One region of the Shinella sp. 838 genome, then DNA from elsewhere that is predicted to be linked to it. Evidence: riboswitches for the same ligand, from Rfam matches in the RefSeq annotation. Region 1 holds a riboswitch; the other holds the start of a gene.
What was found. Region 1 has a riboswitch for glycine ahead of P9A16_RS25290 (D-amino acid dehydrogenase). Riboswitches for the same ligand answer to the same signal wherever they lie in the genome.
Positions count from the first base shown of each region.

Region 2: another riboswitch for glycine. It lies ahead of gcvT (glycine cleavage system aminomethyltransferase GcvT); the one in region 1 lies ahead of P9A16_RS25290 (D-amino acid dehydrogenase).

Region 1 covers NZ_JARSBQ010000010.1:191,023-201,749, reverse strand. The annotation lists gene P9A16_RS25325 (thioredoxin family protein) at 1-467, shown strand, start outside; gene P9A16_RS25320 (FAD-dependent oxidoreductase) at 505-2,067, shown strand; gene P9A16_RS25315 (4Fe-4S dicluster domain-containing protein) at 2,133-2,462, shown strand; gene P9A16_RS25310 (ABC transporter ATP-binding protein) at 2,476-3,312, shown strand; gene P9A16_RS25305 (ABC transporter permease) at 3,324-4,187, shown strand; gene P9A16_RS25300 (aliphatic sulfonate ABC transporter substrate-binding protein) at 4,240-5,274, shown strand; gene P9A16_RS25295 (MFS transporter) at 5,428-6,858, shown strand; glycine riboswitch at 6,895-6,985, shown strand; gene P9A16_RS25290 (D-amino acid dehydrogenase) at 7,134-8,375, shown strand; gene P9A16_RS25285 (GlcG/HbpS family heme-binding protein) at 8,463-8,894, shown strand; gene P9A16_RS25280 (amidohydrolase family protein) at 9,006-10,193, shown strand; gene P9A16_RS25275 (MFS transporter) at 10,225-10,727, opposite strand, start outside.
Region 2 covers NZ_JARSBQ010000011.1:199,899-210,625, reverse strand. The annotation lists gene P9A16_RS26610 (helix-turn-helix domain-containing protein) at 1-76, shown strand, start outside; gene P9A16_RS26605 (S-(hydroxymethyl)glutathione dehydrogenase/class III alcohol dehydrogenase) at 160-1,287, shown strand; gene P9A16_RS26600 (GNAT family N-acetyltransferase) at 1,323-1,748, shown strand; gene P9A16_RS26595 (YaiI/YqxD family protein) at 1,789-2,250, shown strand; gene P9A16_RS26590 (DUF1345 domain-containing protein) at 2,247-2,891, shown strand; gene fghA (S-formylglutathione hydrolase) at 2,910-3,743, shown strand; gene P9A16_RS26580 (DMT family transporter) at 3,898-4,212, shown strand; gene P9A16_RS26575 (DoxX family protein) at 4,209-4,592, opposite strand; gene P9A16_RS26570 (hypothetical protein) at 4,683-5,333, opposite strand; gene P9A16_RS26565 (ATP12 family chaperone protein) at 5,405-6,190, opposite strand; gene P9A16_RS26560 (HAD-IA family hydrolase) at 6,183-6,848, opposite strand; gene P9A16_RS26555 (RluA family pseudouridine synthase) at 6,848-7,840, opposite strand; gene P9A16_RS26550 (Lrp/AsnC ligand binding domain-containing protein) at 7,898-8,134, opposite strand; gene P9A16_RS26545 (hypothetical protein) at 8,346-8,633, shown strand; glycine riboswitch at 8,787-8,888, shown strand; gene gcvT (glycine cleavage system aminomethyltransferase GcvT) at 9,047-10,186, shown strand; gene gcvH (glycine cleavage system protein GcvH) at 10,221-10,583, shown strand; gene gcvP (aminomethyl-transferring glycine dehydrogenase) at 10,583-10,727, shown strand, end outside.

The DNA.
Region 1 (10,727 bases):
TCGCTTTCATCTCGAACCGCTGCCCCTTCGTGGTGCTGATCCGCGAGGCGCTGGCGCAGTTCGCCCGCGATCATGCCGGGCAGGGGCTTGCCATCGTCGCGATCAACAGCAACGACGCGGAGGCGCATCCGGAGGAAGCGCTCGAACGGCTCGGCATCGAGGCGAAGACCTATGGCTATGATTTCCCCTACCTGAAGGATGAAACGCAAGGCGTCGCCAAAGCCTATGGCGCAGCCTGCACGCCGGACTTCTTCCTCTACGACCGCGAGCGCAGGCTGGCCTATCACGGCCAGTTCGACGACGCCCGCCCGGGCAACGGCAAGGATGTCACCGGCGCGGATCTACGTGCGGCCGTGGAAGCTGTGCTGATCGGGGGTGCTGCAGCAGCGGCACAGGTTCCCTCCATCGGCTGCAACATCAAGTGGACGGCCGGCAACGAGCCCTCCTGGTTTCCCACCGCCGCCTGAACCGGCCGTCATTCTCCTCGTACCAGGCCGGAACATCATGGCATCGCGTCGCAAGGAACAGCCCACCCTGGAGGGGCGCCTCATCGAAACGGACGTGCTCGTCGTCGGCGGCGGGCCGGCCGCCGGCTGGGCGGCGCTGTCGGCGGCCGAGGCCGGCGCCCGCGTCGTCCTGGCCGACAAGGGCTACCATGGCACAAGTGGCGCCACCGCGCCGTCGAACACGGGGACCTGGTGCGTGCCGCCGGGCGAAGGGCGGGCGGCCTCCGTCGAGCAGCGTTTCAAGCGCACGGTCGGCCTTGCCGACCGCCGCTGGATGCTGCGCGCCGCCGACCAGGCCTACGAGAACCTCCAGAAGCTGGTGGAATGGGGGTATCCGTTCCCGAGCGAGGAGGACGGCAGCCTCTACATCGCCAATCTGCGCGGGCCGGATTACATGCGCTTCCTGCGCCAGCGCGTGCAAAAGGCCGGCGTGACGATCCTCGATCATCACCCGGTCCTCGAATTGCTTGGCGACGACAATCATGTCGCTGGCGCCGCAGGGCTTGCGCGCCGCACCGGGGCAAGTTTCCAGGTCCGGGCGGGGGCCGTGGTGCTGGCCACGGGCGGTTGCGCCTTTTTCGAACGCATCCTTGGCGGTACGGGGCTGACCGGCGACGGCTATCTCTTCGCCGCGGAGGCCGGTGCATCGCTGTCCGGCATGGAGTTCACCGGCAAATACACGCTCGCCCCGCATGGCACGTCGCTGAACAAGGGCCTGCCTTTCCGCTGGGCCACCTTCTACGGCGCGGACGGTCAGGTGCTGCGCGACGCTCGCGGCGAGCCGGTGACGAACGGCATCGGCGGCGGGGAGCGGCTGGTGGCAGAAGCGCTTCTGTCCGGTCCGGTCTACGCCCGGCTCGATCTTGCCGAACCCGCCATGCAGGATTGGCTGCGGCGCGGCCAGCCGAACTGCTTCCAGCCCTATGAGCGCATGGGCATCAATCCGTTCGAGGATCTCTTCCGTGTCGATCTCAAATACGAGGGCACGGTGCGCGGCACAGGTGGCATCCGCATCGTCTCCTCCGATTGCGGCACCGGTATTTCCGGCCTCTATGCCGCCGGCGACGCAGCGAGCCGCGAGAACGTGACGGGCGGCATTTCGGGCGGCGGCGCAATCAATGCCTCCTGGGCGATCGCCAGTGGCTGGTGGGCCGGCCATGGCGCGGCCCGGCACGCCCGCCGTTGGCAGGGACGTGATGGAAACCGCCTGCGCCCGCTCGGCAGGACAGGCCTTCGCGGCCCGGCCGGGGAGGCCATCGATCTTGCCGCCGCCGCCCGCACGGTGCACGACGAGATCGCCCCGCTCGACAAGAGTTACTGGCGCACGGCTGCCACGCTTGAAGCGAGTGGCAGGACGCTGGAGGACCTCTGGTCCCGGCTGAACGGGGCCTCGCCTGCCGCGGGCCTTGACCGCCTGCAGACCCGCGAGGTCGCGGCCGTCACCGCCAGCGCCCGCTGGACGGTTGCCGCGGCCGCGCTGCGCACGGAAAGCCGCGGCGTGCACCGCCGGCGCGATTTTCCGGGCGAGAGCGAGGCGCAGGCAAGCCGCATCATCGTCTGAGGCCTCGATCGCGTGACGGCGGTGCGGGAGACCCTTTCCCTCGAAACGGCGCAGGAGGGCTGAGGATGATCGAAGTCGTCTCCGCCGACCGCTGCATCCGCTGCGATATCTGCGAGCGCATCTGTCCGGCCTTTGTCTTCGATCGGGACGAGACGGGGCTTCCCGTCATCGCCCGACAGGACGACTGCCAGACCTGTTTCCTCTGCGAAATCTACTGCCCGACCGATGCGCTCTACGTCGCCGAGCAGGCGGATGGCCCGACCGGCATCACCGAGCCCGACGTCCTCGAGCGCGACCTCTTCGGCGCCTATGCCCGCGCGCTCGGCTGGAACCGCGGCCGCGCCGGGGGAACAAGGAATGATCCGACCCGCCACATCCGCGTGGCACAGGTCTGAAAAGGAGATACCCATGGAACGCATCGCCGTCAGCGCTGTGCGCAAGTCGTTCAACCTGAAGCCCGGCCAGACCGTGACCGTCGACGGTGTCACGTCCAGTCGTATCGCGGTGCTGGATGGCGTGGACCTCACCATCAACAGCGGCGAGTTCATCACGCTCGTCGGGCCCTCCGGCAGCGGCAAGTCGGTGCTGCTCGACGTGATCGCCGGGCTGACCGAGGCGACCTCGGGCGTCGCCCGCATCGATGGCATCGAGGTCACCAAACCCCATGCCCGCACGGCCTATGTCTTCCAGCAATATGCGCTCTTTCCCTGGCGCACGGCCTTGCAGAATGTCGAATATGCGCTGGAAGTGCGTGGCGTTCCCGCAGCCGAGCGGCGCGAGCGGGCGAAGGACTTCCTGCATCTCTTCGGTCTCAAGGGCTTCGAGGACCGTTTCCCCTCGCAGCTTTCCGGCGGCATGCAGCAGCGCGTGGCGATCGCCCGGGCGCTTTCGACGGATCCGCAGGTCCTCTTGATGGACGAGCCCTTCGCCGCGCTCGATGCGCAGACCCGCGATATCCTGCAGAGCGAGCTCCTTCGCATCTGGGAGCAGATCAAGACGACGGTGGTTTTCGTCACCCATTCCATCGACGAAGCGATCTATCTTGCCGACCGCGTCGTGGTGATGACCGCCCGGCCGGCGAGCGTGAAGGAGATCGTCGAAATCGACCTGCCGCGCCCGCGTGATCTCGATATCCGCAACAGCGAAGCCTTCAACGCCTATCGCGGCCGCGTCTGGGAAAGCCTGCGCGACGAAGTCGGCAAGGCCCAGCGCGACTGGACCCTTGCTTCCACCTACGCCAATTGAGGGAGGATCCGATGAGCCTCATCGTCGACCGCAACCTGCCACTGCGCACCGCCTTTTCCTTGCGCCGCAAGCGTATCCCTTCCAAGGCGCCGAGTGCTTTCGGCGAGACCGTCTCCACCATCACGCTCGGCCTGCCGGCACTCGTCGCCTTCGCGCTGCTCTGGGAGGTCGCTCCGCGTATCGGCTGGATCAATGCCCTGTTCTTCCCGCCGCTGAGCCAGGTGCTTGCGGTGCTCTGGGAGATGATCGTCTCCGGCCAGCTTGCCGACCACATCGGCATCAGCCTGCAACGGGCGGCGATCGGTTTTGCGCTGGCCGTCGTCACCGCCGTGCCGCTCGGCTTTCTGATGGGGCGCTATTCGCTGTTTGAGAAAGCCTCCGACTTTCTCGTCCAGACGCTGCGCAACACCTCGCAATTCGCGCTGCTGCCGGTCTTCATCCTCGTTCTCGGCATCGGCGAAGCCTCGAAGATCGCCATCACCTTCTATGCCGCGGTGTTCTTTCTTCTGATCAACACGATCGTCGGCGTGAAGTCCGTCGATCCGCTGCTCGTCAAGGCGGCACGCTCCATGGGCACCTCGGACTGGGACCTCTTCAAGAAGGTGATCTTCCCTTCCGCCATTCCCTCGATCGTCGCCGGTGCCCGGCTCGGCGTGAAGACCTCGCTCTTCTCGGTGATCGCGGCCGAGATGCTCGCCGCTCAGTCCGGCATTGGTTACCTCATCCAGAATTCGTCGCTGATGCTGGAAACCGATCGCATGTATGCGGGCATCCTGACGCTGACGATCATCGGCCTGCTGCTCAACTACCTGCTCGTTGCTGGTGAACGGCGCGCGACGCACTGGCGCGGCAGCGGCGAAAGCGGCCCGAACTGATCCCGATCGCATCGCTTCCTCAATCAACGATCCATCCCGAAAGGATTTGCCCATGACATCGTTTCCGCTCCTTCCGCTGCGCCGGACACTCCTGAAAATCGCACTCGCGCTGTCGATCCTGCCCGGTGCTGGCCTTGCGACGGCCTCCGCCGACGAGGCGAAGCCCGACGTCATCCGCATCGGCTCCACGGCGCCTGGCCACCTGAAGTTCATCCTCTACCGCAACAAGAAGCTCTTGGAGGACGAGTTCGCCAAGGACGGCATCAAGGTTGAGCTGACTACCTTCGACGGTGGCTCGGCGGCGACCGTCGCCCTCGGCTCCGGCGCAATCGACTTCACCTATATCGGCAACAACCCCTCGCTGCGCCTTGCGGCCACCGGCGCCGACGTGAAGCTGATCGGCCTGTCGAGCTGGAACCGCTCCAACGAGACGCAAATCGTCGTGAAGCCGGATTCGCCGATCCAGAAAATCGAGGACCTCAAGGGCAAGAAGGTCGCCTATCTCGCCGGCACGGTGCGCCATTCGACTTTCGCCAAGGCGCTGAAGACGGTGGGCCTTTCGCTGGGCGACGTCGAGAGCCTCAATCTCGGCATCGAGAGCTCCGGTCCGGCCCTGTCGCGTGGTGACGTCGATGCCCTCGTGGAGAGCACCGGTCCCGTGCAGAAGCTGGTCGAGGAAGGCGAAGCCCGGGTGATCTTCGATGCCGGCGTTTCCGGCAGCCCGGAGTGGGCCGTGCCGCATCTCCTCAGCGTCAATGGCGATTTCGCCCGCAAGTACCCCGACATCGTGACGCGCCTTTTGGCCGTCGATATCGCGGCGGCGCGCTGGGCCGACGCCAATCCGGAAGAGACGATCGCGATCTTCGTCAAGGAGACCGGCAACAGCGACAAGGCCGTGCGCGCGACCTATCCGGACGGCAAGTTCTTCCAGGATCCGCAGGTGACCGAGGAGGCGGTGCGTGCGCTTCAGGGTGAGGAGGTGTTCATGGCCGATGCCGAGCTTTTGAAGGGCAAGGTCAACTACGACACCTGGATCGACCGCTCCTTCTACGATGCCGCCGTCAAAAAGCTGGATGCCAGCAACTGATCTCCGGGCGCTTCCGCTTGTCTCCGGATTGCGGAAACGCTCTCTTCGTTTGTCTCCTTGCACGTCCGGCAAATCCGCTTCGCGCTCTCGCTGGAATTGTTCTATAGGATCGGACGGCGGCGTCTTGAACGCCGTCGCTTTTTTGTGATTGCGATGTCTTCCATTCCCTCACAGCCCATACCGCTCCACCGCACCCGCATCGTCCCGGCCGTCGTCGCCGTGGCGTTCTTCATGCAGATGCTCGACAGCACGATCATCGCGACGTCGCTGCCGGCGATGGCGAAGGCCTTCTCGACAGATGTCGTGGCGCTCAACATCGGCTTCACGGCCTATCTGCTTGCCATGGCCGTGTTCATTCCGCCGGCCGGCTGGCTTGCCGACCGGTTCGGCACCCGCGAAGTTTTCGTGACGGCGATCGCACTTTTCACGCTTTCTTCCGTCGCCTGCGGCTTTTCCGGTTCGCTTGGCGAGTTCACCGCGGCGCGGCTCGTCCAAGGCGCATCCGCCGCACTGATGACGCCCGTCGGGCGCCAGCTCGTGCTGCGCGGCGCGCCGAAGGCGGAGTTGGTGCGAGCGATCGCCACCATCACCTGGCCGGCGCTGATCGCGCCGGTGGTCGGGCCGCTGATCGGCGCCTGGGTTACAACCCATGCCGGTTGGGAGTGGAATTTCTTCATCAACCTGCCGCTCGGCCTGCTCGGCGTGGCGCTCGTGCTGTTCTTCGTGCCGCAAGTGCCGGCCGAGGGCGCGCGCCCCTTCGATCTCAAAGGCTTCCTGCTGACGGGAAGCGCGCTCGCCCTCACGCTTGCCGGCCTGGAGCTCTCCAGCGCGCCGACGGGCGGCGCCGGCACGCTTGCCGTTCTCGCCCTCGGCCTCGTCGCCGGCTGGGCTGCCGTCCGTCATCTCCGGTGCGCGCCGCATGCGCTGCTCGACATGGCCGTGCTCAAGGTTCCGACTTTTGCCTTCGCGACGCTCTCGGCCGGTACTGCCGGGCGGCTTGCGGTCAATGCCACGCCCTTCCTGCTGCCGCTCCTGTTCCAGGTCGGCCTCGGTATGGACGCCGTCGAGACCGGCTCGCTCGTGCTCGTCTATTTCCTTGGCAACCTCCTGATGAAGAGCGTGACGACGCCGGCGCTGCGCCTTTTCGGCTTCCGTACGCTGCTCGTCGTCAACGGCCTTGTCGCTGCGCTGACGATCGGCGCCTTCGCTTTCGTCGACGGTAACACGCCGTGGCTGCTGCTCTTCGGGCTGCTGATCGTTTGCGGACTGTCCCGCTCTATGCAGTTCACCGCGCTGACGACGATCGCCTTTGCCGATGTCACGCCCGCCCAGCGTAGCGCGGCGACCACCATCTCCGCCATGCTGCAGCAGCTCGCGCAGCTTCTCGGCGTCGCCGTTGCCGCCGCCGTCATCCGCCTTTCGGCCGCCCTTTTCCCCGAGGCCGCTGGCGGTGGCATGCTGGTGGATATCCGTGCCGCCTTCCTGTGCATCGCCGCCATCGGGCTCGTCTCGGCCCTGCGTTTCCTCGCGCTGCCTGCCGGTGCCGGGGCGGAAGTTTCGGGACATCGTCATCGCCCCTCTTGATTCTCCTCAAGATTGCGGTAGCCTGCGCGCGTTCGACAAGACTGCATGGGAGAGACCGGCTGCAAGGCCGGCGCCGACGGAGCAACCCCCCAGGAAACTCTCAGGCACAAGTGACCGTGCAGTTGAACGATCTGGAGAGAGACGCTGTGAGCGTCCACCGAAGGGGAAAGCCGCCGCGGCCGTGCCGTGCGGGTAAACTCTCAGGTACCGTGACAGATTGGGGAAAACGCGGGCTCCGGCCCGTACCCTGATGTCATACGGAGCGAGAGACCTATATGCCCCATATCGCCGTTATCGGCGCCGGTATTACCGGCGTCACCACTGCCTATGCCCTTCTTGAACGTGGCTTCGACGTCACCGTGCTCGAAAGCCAGCGCTACGCTGCCATGGAAACCTCCTTTGCCAATGGCGGTCAGCTTTCCGCCAGCAATGCCGAGGTCTGGAACCATTGGTCCACCCTGTTCAAGGGTGTCAAATGGATGATGCGGAACGACGCGCCGCTGCTGATGAACCCGCGGCCGACCTGGCACAAATATTCCTGGCTTGCCGAGTTCGTCTCGAACATCATGCGCTATCGCGACAACACGGTGGAAACGACCCGTCTGGCGATCGCCGCCCGGCAGCACCTCTTCTCCATCGCCGAGCGCGAAAACATCGATTTCGACCATGTGCGCCGCGGTATCCTGCACATCTACTGGGACAAGGCGAGCTTCGACCACGCCGCGAAGGTCAACGCCATGCTGACCGAGGGCGGACTCGACCGCCGGGCGGTGACGGCCGAAGAGGTCAAGTCGATCGAGCCGACCCTGCACGGGGCCTTCCACGGCGGCTTCTACACGCCGTCGGATTCGACCGGCGACATCCACAAGTTCACCTCGGGCCTTGCGAAGGCCTGCCAGCGCCGGGGCGCCCGGTTCCTTTTCGATGCCCGCGTGACGGCGATCGGCAGAAACGGTGCATTCCGCATCAGCTATGCGACGGGTGAGGGCGCGGAGCGCCAGGTCGAGACGGATGGCGTCGTGGTCTGCGCCGGCACGGCCAGCCGCCAGATTGCCGCCATGCTCGGCGACCGGGTCAATATCTATCCCGTCAAGGGCTACTCGATCACCGTGCATCTCGATGACGAGCGCAGCCAGGCGGCAGCCCCCTGGGTGAGCCTGCTCGACGACCGGGCGAAGATCGTGACCAGCCGTCTTGGCCCCGACCGTTTCCGCGTTGCCGGCACGGCCGAATTCAACGGCATGAACCGCGACATCCGCCACGATCGCGTCAAGCCGCTCGTCGACTGGACGCGCATGCTGTTTCCCGAGGCCGATACCAATCGTGTCGTGCCCTGGGCGGGCCTCCGCCCGATGATGCCCAACATGATGCCGCGGGTCGGCAAGGGGCGTCAGCCGGGTGTGTTCTACAACACCGGCCATGGCCATCTCGGCTGGACACTTTCGGCAGCGACTGCGCAGATGGTGACGGATACGATTGCCGGCGAAATGGCAGCAGACCGCGCCATCGCCGCCTGATAGAAGGGCAGCGAAGCTTTCGACAGTTCGGGTTCCGGCGATCCTTCGCCGGGACCTTTCGGAAAACAGGACCCTACGAGGACAGACATGGCCGAACTTACCCTTGCCGTCGCCAACAGCATCATCGCCGCCGCCCTGGAGGCGGGCGCTCAGGCCGGCCTCAAGCCGCTCACCGTGGCGGTGCTCGATGCCGGAGGGCACCTGAAGGCCTTCCAGAAGCAGGACGGTGCCTCCATGCTGCGCTATGAGATCGCTTTCGGCAAAGCCTATGGTTCGCTCGCCGTGGGCATGGGCTCACGCTGGCTGGACAAGAACGCGAAGGAGCGCCCGCACTTCATTGAAGGCCTGACCGCCGTCTCGGGTGGCAAGATCGTCGCCGTTCCCGGCGGCGTGCTGATCCGCGATGCCGCCGGGGCGCTGCTTGGTGCGGTCGGTATCACCGGAGATACCTCCGACAATGACGAGATCTGCGCGGTTGCCGGTATCAAGTCCGCGGGCCTCGTCGCCCAGGTCGATTGAGGCTTGCATCCTCAACGGTTGCCAAGTGGACGGTGGAGAGCGGAGATTGGCAAAGCGGGAAAAGAATGACGTTCTCCACCCGCATCCGTGCTGATTTCAGGGTTCTCCGAAATGACCGACCTGCTTGTAACCAATGTCCGGCCCGATGGCGGTGAGACTGCCGACATCCTGATCAAGGGCGGCAGGATCGTCGCCATCGGCGCGAACCTGCCGCGCGAGCCGGGCGTTCCCGCGCATGATGGCGGCAATGCCGTCGCCATCGCTCCCTTCGTCGAGCCGCACGTGCATCTCGACAAGATCCTCTGGGGCCTGCCGTGGCACAGCATCAATGTGCCGCCCTCGCTGCGTGCGATGATCGACAACGAGGTCGAGATCCGCCAGAACCTGCCCTGGAGCACGGAGGAGCGCGCCGGCAACCTCATGCGGCAGTGCGTTGCCATGGGCTCGACCCATATCCGCAGCCATGTCGACATTTCCAGCGGCTACAAGCTCGACAACCTGCATGCGGTGCTGCGCGCCCATGAAAGGACGCGCCACGCCGTGGGTCTCGAACTCGTCGCGTTTCCGCAGCTCGGCATGATGATCGATCCCGGCACGGCGGATCTGATGGAGGCGGCGCTCGACGAGGGGGCATCCATCATCGGCGGCATCGATCCGACCGATATCGACGGTGATCCCAAAGGGCATCTCGACACGGTCTTCGACATCGCCAGCCGCAAGGGGGCGAAGATCGACATCCACCTGCACGAGGCGAGCGAACTCGGCCTGGCCACCTTGAAGATGATCGCCGAGCGTACCAGGGCGAACGGCATGCAGGGCCGCGTCGTTGTCAGCCATGCCTTCTGTCTTGGCGACGGGGCGGCCGATGCGGTGGACAGGATGATCGACGTCCTTGCGGAAAACGATATCGGCATCATCTCTGCCGTTCCGGGCGAGATCGATTTTCCGCCGATGTTCGAGCTGGCTCGACGCGGCGTCAGATGCGCCGTCGCCTCGGATTCCCTGCGTGACACCTGGAACCCGCACGGCAACGGCGACATGCTGGAGCGCTGCTGGCTGCTGTCCTACCGCTCCTATTGCCGCACCGATGACGAGCTGGTCGCTGCGCTCGACATGGGCACGGCGCGCGGCGCCGCCCTGCTCGATCTTGAAGGCTACGGCCTCGATGTCGGTTGCGAGGGCAGCCTTGTGCTGATCGAGGGCGAAAACCGGGCGCAGATCCTCGTCGACCGGCCGAAGCGCAGCCTCGTGGTCAAGCGCGGCCGTATCGTCGCGCGCAACGGTGCCTGGGTGGAGTGAGGCCGCGCGTAGCGCGGCACTCGTGCGATGATCAGCGCGGGCTCAGTTTCCAGTAGAGCGTGAAAGCGACCGCAATCAGCATCGCCACGGCGACGCCGACAACGCCGACAAAGGCATAGTCGAAGGCGGACTGGGCAAGGGTGATGACCTGTTGTGCCTGGTCCGGTTTGAGGCCGTCGGCAAGAACCAGCGCCTCGTCGAGGCTGTCGCGGGCCTCGTCGGCAAGCGCTATGCCTTGCGGCACCACCATCGCCTTCGAGTAGAGGGCGGACATCAGGCTTCCGAGCAGTGCAATGCCGAGCGCGCCGCCCAGTTCGAACGAAACCTCCTCCACGGAGGCGGCCATGCCGGCCTGCTCCTCCGGTGCCGAGAGCATGATCACGGCCGATGCCGCCGTCATGGAGGCGCCGACACCGACGCCCATCGCGGCGAGGGCCGCGATCCAGTAACCCGTCGGTCCCTGGTGCGTGGCGAGGAAGGCGGCAAGCGCAAGCCCGGACAGCAGCAGTGCGGCCCAGAGTACCCGTTCACCAC
Region 2 (10,727 bases), on a different contig from region 1:
GCACGACCAGACGGGCAAGGCGATCGCCGCGCTCAAAACCGAGGTCGCAAAATTGATCAAAAAAGATCAAGGCTGACATTTTTCCATTTACCGCACTTGAGAGGCCGAACCCGCTCTGCAATGGTCGGCCCGACACAGAATCCGCATAGGGAGACGAAGATGGACGTACGCGCCGCCGTTGCCGTTCAGGCTGGAAAACCACTTGAGATCATGACCGTACAGCTCGAAGGCCCGCGTGCCGGTGAGGTTCTGGTCGAGGTGAAGGCGACGGGCATCTGCCATACGGACGACTTCACCCTGTCGGGCGCCGATCCGGAAGGCCTCTTCCCGGCCATCCTCGGCCATGAGGGTGCCGGCGTGGTCGTCGATGTCGGCCCGGGCGTCACCTCCGTGAAGAAGGGCGACCATGTCATCCCGCTCTACACGCCCGAATGCCGCGAATGTTACTCCTGCCTGTCGCGCAAGACGAACCTGTGCACGGCCATCCGTTCGACCCAGGGTCAGGGCCTGATGCCCGACGGCACCTCGCGCTTCTCCATCGGCAAGGACAAGATCCACCACTATATGGGCTGCTCCACCTTCGCCAATTACACGGTCCTGCCGGAGATCGCGCTGGCCAAGGTCAATCCGGACGCGCCCTTCGACAAGATCTGCTACATCGGCTGCGGCGTGACCACCGGCATCGGCGCCGTCATCAACACGGCCAAGGTCGAGATCGGCTCGACGGCCATCGTCTTCGGCCTCGGCGGCATCGGCCTCAACGTGCTGCAGGGCCTGCGCCTTGCCGGCGCGGACATGATCGTCGGCGTCGACATCAATCCCGACCGCAAGGCATGGGGCGAAAAATTCGGCATGACGCATTTCGTCAATCCGAAGGAGGTCGAGGGCGACATCGTGCCCTATCTCGTCAACCTGACGAAGCGGAACGGCGACCTGATCGGCGGGGCGGACTATACGTTCGACTGCACGGGCAACACGAAGGTGATGCGCCAGGCGCTGGAATCGGCCCATCGCGGCTGGGGCAAGTCGGTCATCATCGGCGTTGCCGGCGCGGGACAGGAGATCTCGACGCGTCCGTTCCAGCTCGTCACCGGCCGCCAGTGGATGGGCACGGCCTTCGGCGGCGCGCGCGGGCGTACCGACGTTCCGAAGATCGTCGACTGGTACATGGACGGCAAGATCCAGATCGACCCGATGATCACCCACACCATGCCGCTCGACGAGATCAACACTGGCTTCGACCTCATGCATGCCGGTACGTCCATCCGCGGCGTCGTCGTCTATTGACGGGCATGGCACCCTATCTGATCGACGTGCGGAGGATGGCAGCATTCTCCGCCGTCGAGCTTTATGCCCTCCTGAAACTGCGTGTCGACGTCTTCGTCGTCGAGCAGGCCTGCGTCTATCCCGAACTCGACGGCAAGGACGAAGATGCCCGGCATCTGCGGCTGCTGATCGACGGCGAGACGGCCGCCTATGCCCGCCTGTGGCAACCGGAGAACGGGGCACCGCGCATCGGCCGCGTCCTCGTTTCGCCTAAGCATCGCGGCAGGGGCCTCGGCGAGGCCCTGATGCGCGAAGCGATATCGGCCTGCGAGGCGCATTTCCCCGGGCAACCGATCGCCCTGTCCGCGCAAAGCCATCTGGAACGCTTCTACCGGTCCTTCGGTTTCGTGCCGACATCGGGAGAATATGTCGAGGACGGCATTGCCCATATCGACATGCAGCGTCCCGCCGGCCATTCTTGAACCTGCGCAGAGCCACCGAAATACAGGAAATTGCGGCGCCATGATCTACGTTGACGCGGATGCGTGCCCGGTAAAGGCCGAAATCCTCAAGGTGGCGGAACGCCATGGCATGGAGGTGACCTTCGTCGCCAATTCGGGCCTGCGCCCCTCGCGCGACCCGATGGTGCGCAACATCATCGTCTCCGGCGCCTTCGACGCCGCGGACAACTGGATCGCCGATCACGTTAGTGCAGACGACATCGTCGTGACGGCCGACGTGCCGCTTGCCGTGCGCTGCGTCGAGAAGGGCGCGCATGTCACCGGCCCCACCGGCCGGCTCTTCGACAAGACGAATATCGGCATGGCGAGCGCGATGCGCGATCTCGGCGCGCACCTGCGCGAAACCGGCGAGAGCAAGGGCTATAACGCCGCCTTCTCCCCGCGCGACCGGTCCGCCTTCCTCGAAATGCTCGACCGGCTTTGCCGCCGGGCGAAGAGCGCGCAGGCTGGGCCCTCCCCATGACACGTTCGCCGGGGCCGAGGATCTATGGCAGGCACCTGCCCTTCTATGTCGGCGCCGGCGCAGCCGCTGTCAGCCTTCTCGTCGCACTCTGGTTCAAGCCGGATTTTTCGATCGACATCGCGGCTGTCGTCTTCTTCCTCTGCTATCTCCTCCTGACCGCATGGCGCGTGCCGCGCCTGACCGCCGCCCATCTCGAACATTATGCGACGGACACCGACGAGCCGATCGCGGTCATCTTCGCCGTCACCGTCGCAGCCGTCGCCGTTTCCACGGGCTCGCTCTTCGTGGTGCTCAACCGACCGGCCGCCTCACTCGGGGAGTTCGCACTCGCCTTCGCCTCCGTCGCGCTCGGCTGGCTGACCATCCACACCATGGCGGCCATGCACTATGCCCATCTCTACTGGCGTCCCGGCAATCTTGACGAAGGGAACGGCCTCGATTTTCCCGGCAAGGCCGAGCCCGGCGCCTACGACTTCCTCTATTTCGCCTTCGTCATCGGCATGACGGCACAGACCTCGGATGTCGCGATCACCTCCACGGCGATGCGCAAGGTCAACCTGCTGCACGCGGTCGTTTCCTTCTTCTTCAATACGGTGCTGGTCGCCGCCGCAGTCAATGCGGCGGTGTCGCTCGCGTCCTGAACCATACGGAGTTTCCAGATGAAAGTGCTTTCCCAGAACACGGCCTTCGGCGGCATGCAGGGTGTGTTCGCCCATGATTCGGAGGCCTGCAAATGCGAGATGACCTTTGCCGTCTTCGTGCCGCCGCAGGCGATCCGGGAGCCGCGTCCGGTGCTCTGGTATCTGTCCGGCCTGACCTGCAGCCACGCCAATGTCATGGAAAAGGGCGAATACCGGCGCATGGCCGCCGAACTCGGCCTCATCGTCGTGTGCCCGGACACCAGCCCGCGCGGCAATGACGTGCCGGACGAGATCACCAACTGGCAGATGGGCAAGGGCGCCGGCTTCTATCTCGACGCCACCGAAGCGCCCTGGGCAGAGCACTACCGGATGTACAGCTACGTGACGGAGGAACTGCCGAACTTCGTCAGCCAGCATTTCCGCATGGACATGACACGCCAGGGCATTATCGGCCATTCGATGGGTGGCCATGGCGCCATGACGATCGCGCTCAAGAACCCGGACCGCTTCAGGAGCTGCTCGGCCTTCGCGCCGATCGTCGAGCCTTCCACCGCCGACTGGTCGGTCCCGGCCTTCGAAAAGTATCTCGGCGCCGACAAGGCGGCATGGCGGGAATACGATGCCTGCGCCCTTGTCGCCGATGGTGCCCGCTTCCCGGAATTCCTCATCGACCAGGGCAAGGCGGACGGTTTTCTGGAAAACGGCCTGCGTCCCTGGCTGTTCGAGGATGCGGTCAAGGATACGGACATCGGGCTGACGCTGCGCATGCACGAGCGCTACGACCATTCCTATTACTTCATCTCGACCTTCATGGACGACCATCTGAAGTGGCATGCCGAACGCCTCGGCTGAGCCGGTGTCATGGCGGGCGCGCATGGCTGGCATGCCGCCCCCGACCTTGCCCTTCGCCGTCCCCCGCGTATAGTCCGGACCGGTAGACGGCTGCCGCTGGAGCACATCCGGTCACGACTGCGGGGACGGCCTCGCTCCCTTCATGGAGTGGGCAATGCCCTGGATCTATCTCATGCTCGCCGGCCTTTTCGAAATCGGCTGGGCGATCGGCCTCAAATACACCGACGGCTTCACCAAACCGCTGCCCACCGCGCTCACCGCCGGCTCGATGATCATCTCCATCGTGCTGCTCGGCCTTGCCGTGAAGACACTGCCGATCGGCACCGCCTATGCGATCTGGACCGGCATCGGCACGGTCGGCACCGTAATGCTCGGCATCATCCTCTTCGCCGAGCCGGTAACCGCCGTTCGCATGGGCTGCATCGCCCTCATCGTCACCGGCATCCTCGGCCTGAAATTTGCGGCCTAGCGACGGTTGTCGAGGGCGAAGGCGCCTGGCCCCGCGGCTGTCAGATACAGGAAGACGAAGCAGAACAGGATCGCGGCATCGCCGCGATTGTTGACGGGGAAGAAGTCCTGCGGCGCATGCGCCATGAAATAGGCGACCGCCATGAAGCCGCAGAGCACGAAAGCCACCGGCCGCGTGAAGAGGCCGAGAAGGATGAGAACCCCGCCGACGATCTCCAATGCGCCGGCCGCGCCGATCAGGTTCATGAGGTCGCCGAAAGGCTGTTCGGCTGGCGGAAAATTGAAGAATTTCTGCGTGCCGTGCTCGATGAAGAGCAGCGCCGTCATGATGCGCAGCGCCGCCAGCGCTTGCGGCCGGTAGGCGGATAGTCCGTCGAGCATGCGGTTCACCCCTCTCCATTTTTCCGAGAGAGGGAGGCTAGCATGCTTTGTCCGTGGTTTCGCCTGGCGGATGGACCTTTTGCCTTGGGATCAGTCGCAGCTGATCGCCTGCGTGACGACGCAGGGCGCGATCTTCTTCGTGGAGCCCTCCGGCAAAGCGCGCGAGCGCACGCTGAGCGCCGCTTCGGTGGGAATGACGAGCGGTCGCTTCTGTCCACCCGAATAGGCCTGGACGGAGGTCGTCGCCGCCGTGCGCCGCTTGCCGCCGGCATTTTTGCGGCCCTTGCCGGGACGCTTGCCATGCGGCGCCTTGGCGTTTGCGACGGGTGCGAGGTGATAGGCCAGCGCCACGCGTTTGGCGATCGCATCGCCCAGCGCCGCCTCGCGGCCCTTGCGTTCCGGCATGAAGCTGTTGATCGTCAGCGTCCGGCTCGCTGCAGCCCCGGGCCCGCTCAGCGTGACCGTGACACGCGCCGTGCTCTCTCCGTCGCGGCCCTGCCTGACGCCGGAAACCCGCACATCCATCGTCGCGCGGTCGATCGCGACAGCGCGGCGCGTAGCCCTTGCGGCCCGTTTCAGGTGCTCGCCGGTGCGCTTCAGCACCGTGGCGGACGCACTGTCGTCACCACTGACGACGACCTTGCGGATATCGCGGACCGGAAAAGCCTCATCGGCGCTTGCGGCAAGGGGCATGGAAAGGAGAAGGCTTGCGGAAAGAAGCGTGCGAACGAGGAACTGCATGAAAATACCGGTATGCGATGTCGGATTTCGGCCGCGTGCCAAAATGGTGCGGACCTCTTAACAAAGTCTTTTCAGCGCGGAATTTCCGCAAGAACGGCGGCGGCGACGTCCATTTCCGCCCGGCGCAGTTCACGGCGGCGGAAGGCTTCCTCGTCCGTGCCCCAATGTTCGATCTGCCAGTCCTCGTCGACATGGGCGAGCGCCCAGGCCCTGTCGGCGTCGATGACACCCTCCGCAAGCGCCAGCGCCAGAAGCGCCGAACCGGTAAGCGTCGTCACGGTGTGCAGGCAGGCAAGCGCCAATGGATCGCGGAAGCTGGAAAGCGCCTCGGAAAAGGCCTCGATCGCCGGCGCCGGCTGTTCCTGATGCATCACGCCTTCGATGAGAATGAAGCGCGCGCCCCGGTTATCGGCCGCCCAGCGGAGGATCGGATCCCAGCCCTCGCGCTGCCGTTCGACGAGCCCGGCCGGTGAATCCGCGCGATAGCAGAGCATGTCCGTGCCGGCAAAGCGCACGATCTCGTCGAAGACCGCGTCGAAGTTCTCCGCGACACCGTCGACGGCCGTGTTGACGAGGCGGGTCACCGGCATCTTCGCCGGATCGATCTCCTCGCCCTGCCCGTCCCATTCGGCGACGAGACGCGTAGCGATCGGTTGTGTCGGCACGGCAAGGAGTTTCTTACCGGGCGTACGCACCGGGCGGCCGTCGAGCAGGATGCGATGGCCCTCCTCCACCTTGTCGGTCGAGACCTCCTTGTAGAAGCGCTTCGGCAAAGGGCGCTTCATCTGGATCTGCGCGCGGCGCACCGGATCGGGATCGCTCATCGCATCGGAAAGGTCGCTCAGAATGTCACGCATCGGAAATCTCCAGCCATTCGAGGAGGTCGGCGGGCGTGCGCAGGATATGGTCCGCGCCAGCCTCGACCAGTTCGGGCACACTGGCATAGCCCCAGGAAACGCCGATCGCCTTCGCGCCCGCCGCTTTCGCCATCTGCATATCGTAAATCGCGTCGCCGATGACAACCGTGCGGGTCGCATCGATGCCCGCCTCGCTGCAGCATTCGGTCACCATGGCCGGGTGCGGCTTGGAGGGGCAGTCGTCCGCCGTGCGCGAGACGAAGAAGGTCTTGTCGAAGCCGTGCGCGGCGCGGATGAGGTCGAGGCCGCGGCGGGATTTGCCGGTGACGGCACCAAGGATCAGGTCGTCTTGCCGTTCGAGGCGCGCCATCATGGCGGCGATGCCGGGAAAGAGCGGCTCCTGGAAACCGGGTTCGGCGCGCACGCCGGAATAGGCCGCCTTGTAGTGTGCGGTCATCGCCAGCGCCTCGTCGTCGACATGCGGCTTGCCCTGCATGCGGGCAATGGCGATGTCGAGCGTCAGGCCGATGATCGCCTTGGTCTCGGAAATATCCGGCCGCGCATGGCCGAAATCGACGAAGGTGCGCGCCATGACCTCATGGATCAGGTTGACGCTGTCGACCAGCGTGCCGTCGCAATCAAAGAGAACGAGCCGCATCAGTCTTCCTCGTCCGCCGCGTTCTGGTCGAAGCCGAAGAGGTTCCAGGTCTGCACCATGTGCGGCGGCAGCGGCGCGGTGACGCGCAGGCGCCCGCCATTGGGGTGCGGAATGTCGATGCGGCGGGCATGGAGGTGCAGGCGGTTCTGTACGCCGCCGGGGAAATTCCAGTTGACGTCGGCCTCGAAATATTTGGGATCGCCGAGGATCGGGTGGCCGATATGGGCAGCGTGGACGCGCAGCTGGTGCGTACGGCCGGTATAGGGCTCCATTTCAAGCCAGGCAAAATTCTGGGCGGCCTGCTCGATGACCCGGTAGAAGGACACGGCATGATCGGCGCCGTCCTCGCCGTGTTTGGCGATGCGCATCCGGTCGCCATCCGGCGTTTGCTCCTTGACGAGCCAGGTCGAGATCTTGTCCTCATGCTTCTTCGGCACGCCCATCACCAGCGACCAATAGGTCTTCTTGGTATCGCGCTCGCGGAAGGCGGCCGTCAGCTTCTGCGCCGCACCGCGCGTGCGGGCTATGACGAGCACGCCCGACGTGTCGCGGTCGAGCCGGTGCACGAGGCGCGGCTTTTCACCCTTCTGGTTGGTCCAGGCCTCGAGCATCTGGTCGATATGGCGATTGACGCCGGAACCACCCTGCACGGCGATGCCGGCCGGCTTGTTGAGCACGATGACCTTGTCGTCCTCATGCAGCAACATGCGAGAGAGCAGTTCGTGATCGGAGGAATGCTTTAGATCGCGACCGGCTATGGGTCCGCCCTTCGCAGCCTTGGCATCGACCTCCATCGGGGGGATGCGGATCATCTGTCCCGGCTGTACGCGGGTATCGCTCTTGACGCGGCCGCCATCGATGCGCACCTGGCCGGAGCGCAGCAATTTCTGGAGCGGGCCGAAGCCGAGGCCCGGATAGTGGATCTTGAACCACCGGTCGAGCCGCATGCCCGCCTCGTCGTTCTCCACCTGCTTGTGTTCGATGCCTGCCATGTCAGCCTTCTTTCGTTGCGCCGTGCTTTAGCGCAAGAACCGGCTGAGGGGAACCGTCTAGAATGCGCGGAAGGTCAGCGTCGTCAGCGAGCGCACGATGCCCGGAATGGAGGCGACGTGATCGTTGATGAACTTGCCGATATCCTCCTCGCTGTCGACATAGATTTTCAGGAGCAGATCGTAGTCGCCACTCGTCGAATAGAGCTCCGAAATGAGTTCCGTAGCGTAAAGCGCATCGGCAACTTCGTAGGTTTTGCCCGGAGCGCATTGCAATTGCACGAAAATCGGCTTCATCGGTCCTCCCGCGCCATCGGCGGCATGCTTGTTGCCGCCCGATTCCGGCGGCCTACAGTGCTTCTTATGACGGAATTCCGCCGGCAAAGGCAAGGCCGGCCGAAATTCGCACAGACCGTTAAAATTCGATGAAAATGCAACCCTTGCGGTTCATGTCTCGGAAAGGCGCAACTGTTAAATTGCGAGAACGTAACCAACACCGTAGAACGCCATGACACAGATCGTGACAGTTTCGCCGGCAACGGCCGCTTATGCATCACAAGGGATGCGGCTGCAGACGCGCGCGAACACGCTTTTCGAGGAACGCATCCACGCCTGGAGCCAGGACGCCAAGGTTCGGGGTGACGCCCGCGCGATCGCCGCGCTCAATGTCATCCAGCCGCCGGCCCTCGCGCTCGCGCTGATCACGGCGCCCGGAGGCACGCCGCAGGTAACGGTCGCCGAGGCACAACGCCTCTATGACGAGAACGAACTGCCCGCCCTCCCGGAATCCGCCTGATCCTCCCCACAGAAACAGCCGTCCTCCGACCTCTGGCCCCCTCGGGGGCCTTTTCTTTGCAGCCCTCTCCCGGCCCTTTCCCGCTACGACAAAAATTCGCTTGGGAGCGACGCAACGCTCTTGCCAAAGCGCAGGCAACGCCGTTATCTGGAGACAACCTCGCTGGGAGAAGCTGGCCGTCCGACCACGGGCATGGCCAGTGCCGAAGGAGCAACCGCCCCGGAAACTCTCAGGCAAAAGGACCAGCAAGGTGCCGTCGTAACTCTGGAGAGAAGCGTTTTTCGAGCGCTCGCCGAAGGGATAACAATCTCAGGCGAAGGGACAGAGGGGGCTCAGGAGAGCGGCGCGAGAGCGCCGGGATTGTGAGCCGGTGCCCGTTAGATCGTGGGCGCCACAAGACTGGAGGGCGCCTTTTGGACGAAACGTCTGAACTCAAGAAAACCCCGCTTCATGCGCTGAACGTTTCGCTCGGCGGACGCATGGTGCCGTTCGCCGGCTATGAGATGCCGGTGCAATACGCTGCCGGCGTGATGAAGGAGCATCTGCACACCCGCGGGGCCGCCGGCCTCTTTGACGTGTCCCACATGGGCCAGGTGACTGTGCGCGCCCGCTCCGGCGACAATGCCGACGCCGCTCGCGCGCTGGAGACGCTGGTGCCGGTCGACGTGCTCGGCCTCGGCGAAGGCCGCCAGCGCTATGCCCTTTTCACCAATGACGAAGGCGGCATCCAGGACGACCTGATGATCGCCAACCGCGGCGACCATTTCTACGTCGTCGTCAATGCTGCCTGCAAGGACGCGGATTTCGCCCATATGCAGGCGAAGATCGGCGATGTCTGCGAACTGACATTACATGACGACCGCGCCCTCATCGCCCTGCAGGGCCCGCATGCCGAGGCCGTGCTTGCCGAACTCTGGGCGGACGTCTCCTCGATGCGCTTCATGGACGTGCGCGCCTGCGACCTGCACGATGCCGACTGCATCGTCTCGCGCTCGGGCTATACGGGTGAGGACGGTTTCGAGATTTCCATCCCCGCCAGCCTCGCCGAAGCGGTCTGTCGCCGCCTGCTCGACCATCCGGACGTGTTGCCGATCGGCCTTGGCGCGCGCGATTCGCTGCGTCTTGAAGCCGGCCTCTGCCTCTACGGCAACGACATCGACACGACGACGACGCCGGTGGAAGCCGGTCTCGAATGGGCGATCCAGAAGGTGCGCCGCACGGGTGGCGAGCGCGCCGGCGGTTTTCCGGGCGCCGCTGTTATCCTCGACCAGCTTGAGAACGGTGCCTCGCGCCGTCGTGTCGGCCTGAGGGCGGAAGGCCGGGCGCCGGTGCGCGGCGGTGCGGTGCTTGCCACCGACGCCGAGGGCGAGGATGTCGTCGGCACCGTCACCTCTGGCGGCTTCGGCCCGAATGCCGACGGCCCGGTGGCCATGGGTTACGTCACCAAGTCCGCGATCGCGCCCGGCACCCAGCTCTATGCCGGCGTGCGCGGAAAATTCCTACCCGTCACCGTCGCGGCGATGCCCTTCGTCAAGAACACCTTCAAACGCTGACCAGCGAACAGATTTTCCCAGGAGAGGAACGAACATGCTGAAATTCACCGAAGAACACGAGTGGCTGAAGATCGAGGGCGGCGTCGCGACCGTCGGCATCACGCAGCACGCAGCCGAACAGCTCGGCGATCTCGTCTTCGTGGAACTGCCCGAGGTCGGCGCGACCTTCGACAAGGGTGGCGATGCCGCGACCGTCGAAAGCGTCAAGGCCGCCTCCGACGTCTATTGTCCGCTTGACGGCGAGATCGTCGAGGTCAACGAAGCGATCACCGCCGATCCCTCTCTCGTCAACAGCGACCCGCAGGGCGCCGGCTGGTTCTTCAAGCTGAAGCTCGCCAACCCGTCCGATGCGGACGCGCTGCTCGACGAAGCCGCCTACAAGGAGCTTGTCGGCTGATGTCTCTCCCCAAGGATTTCGCCTTTACCGATTACCAGCCCTACGATTTCGCCAACCGTCGCCATATCGGCCCCTCGCCGAAGGAGATGGAAGCGATGCTGAAGGTGATCGGCTATGACAGCCTCGACGCGCTGATCGACGACA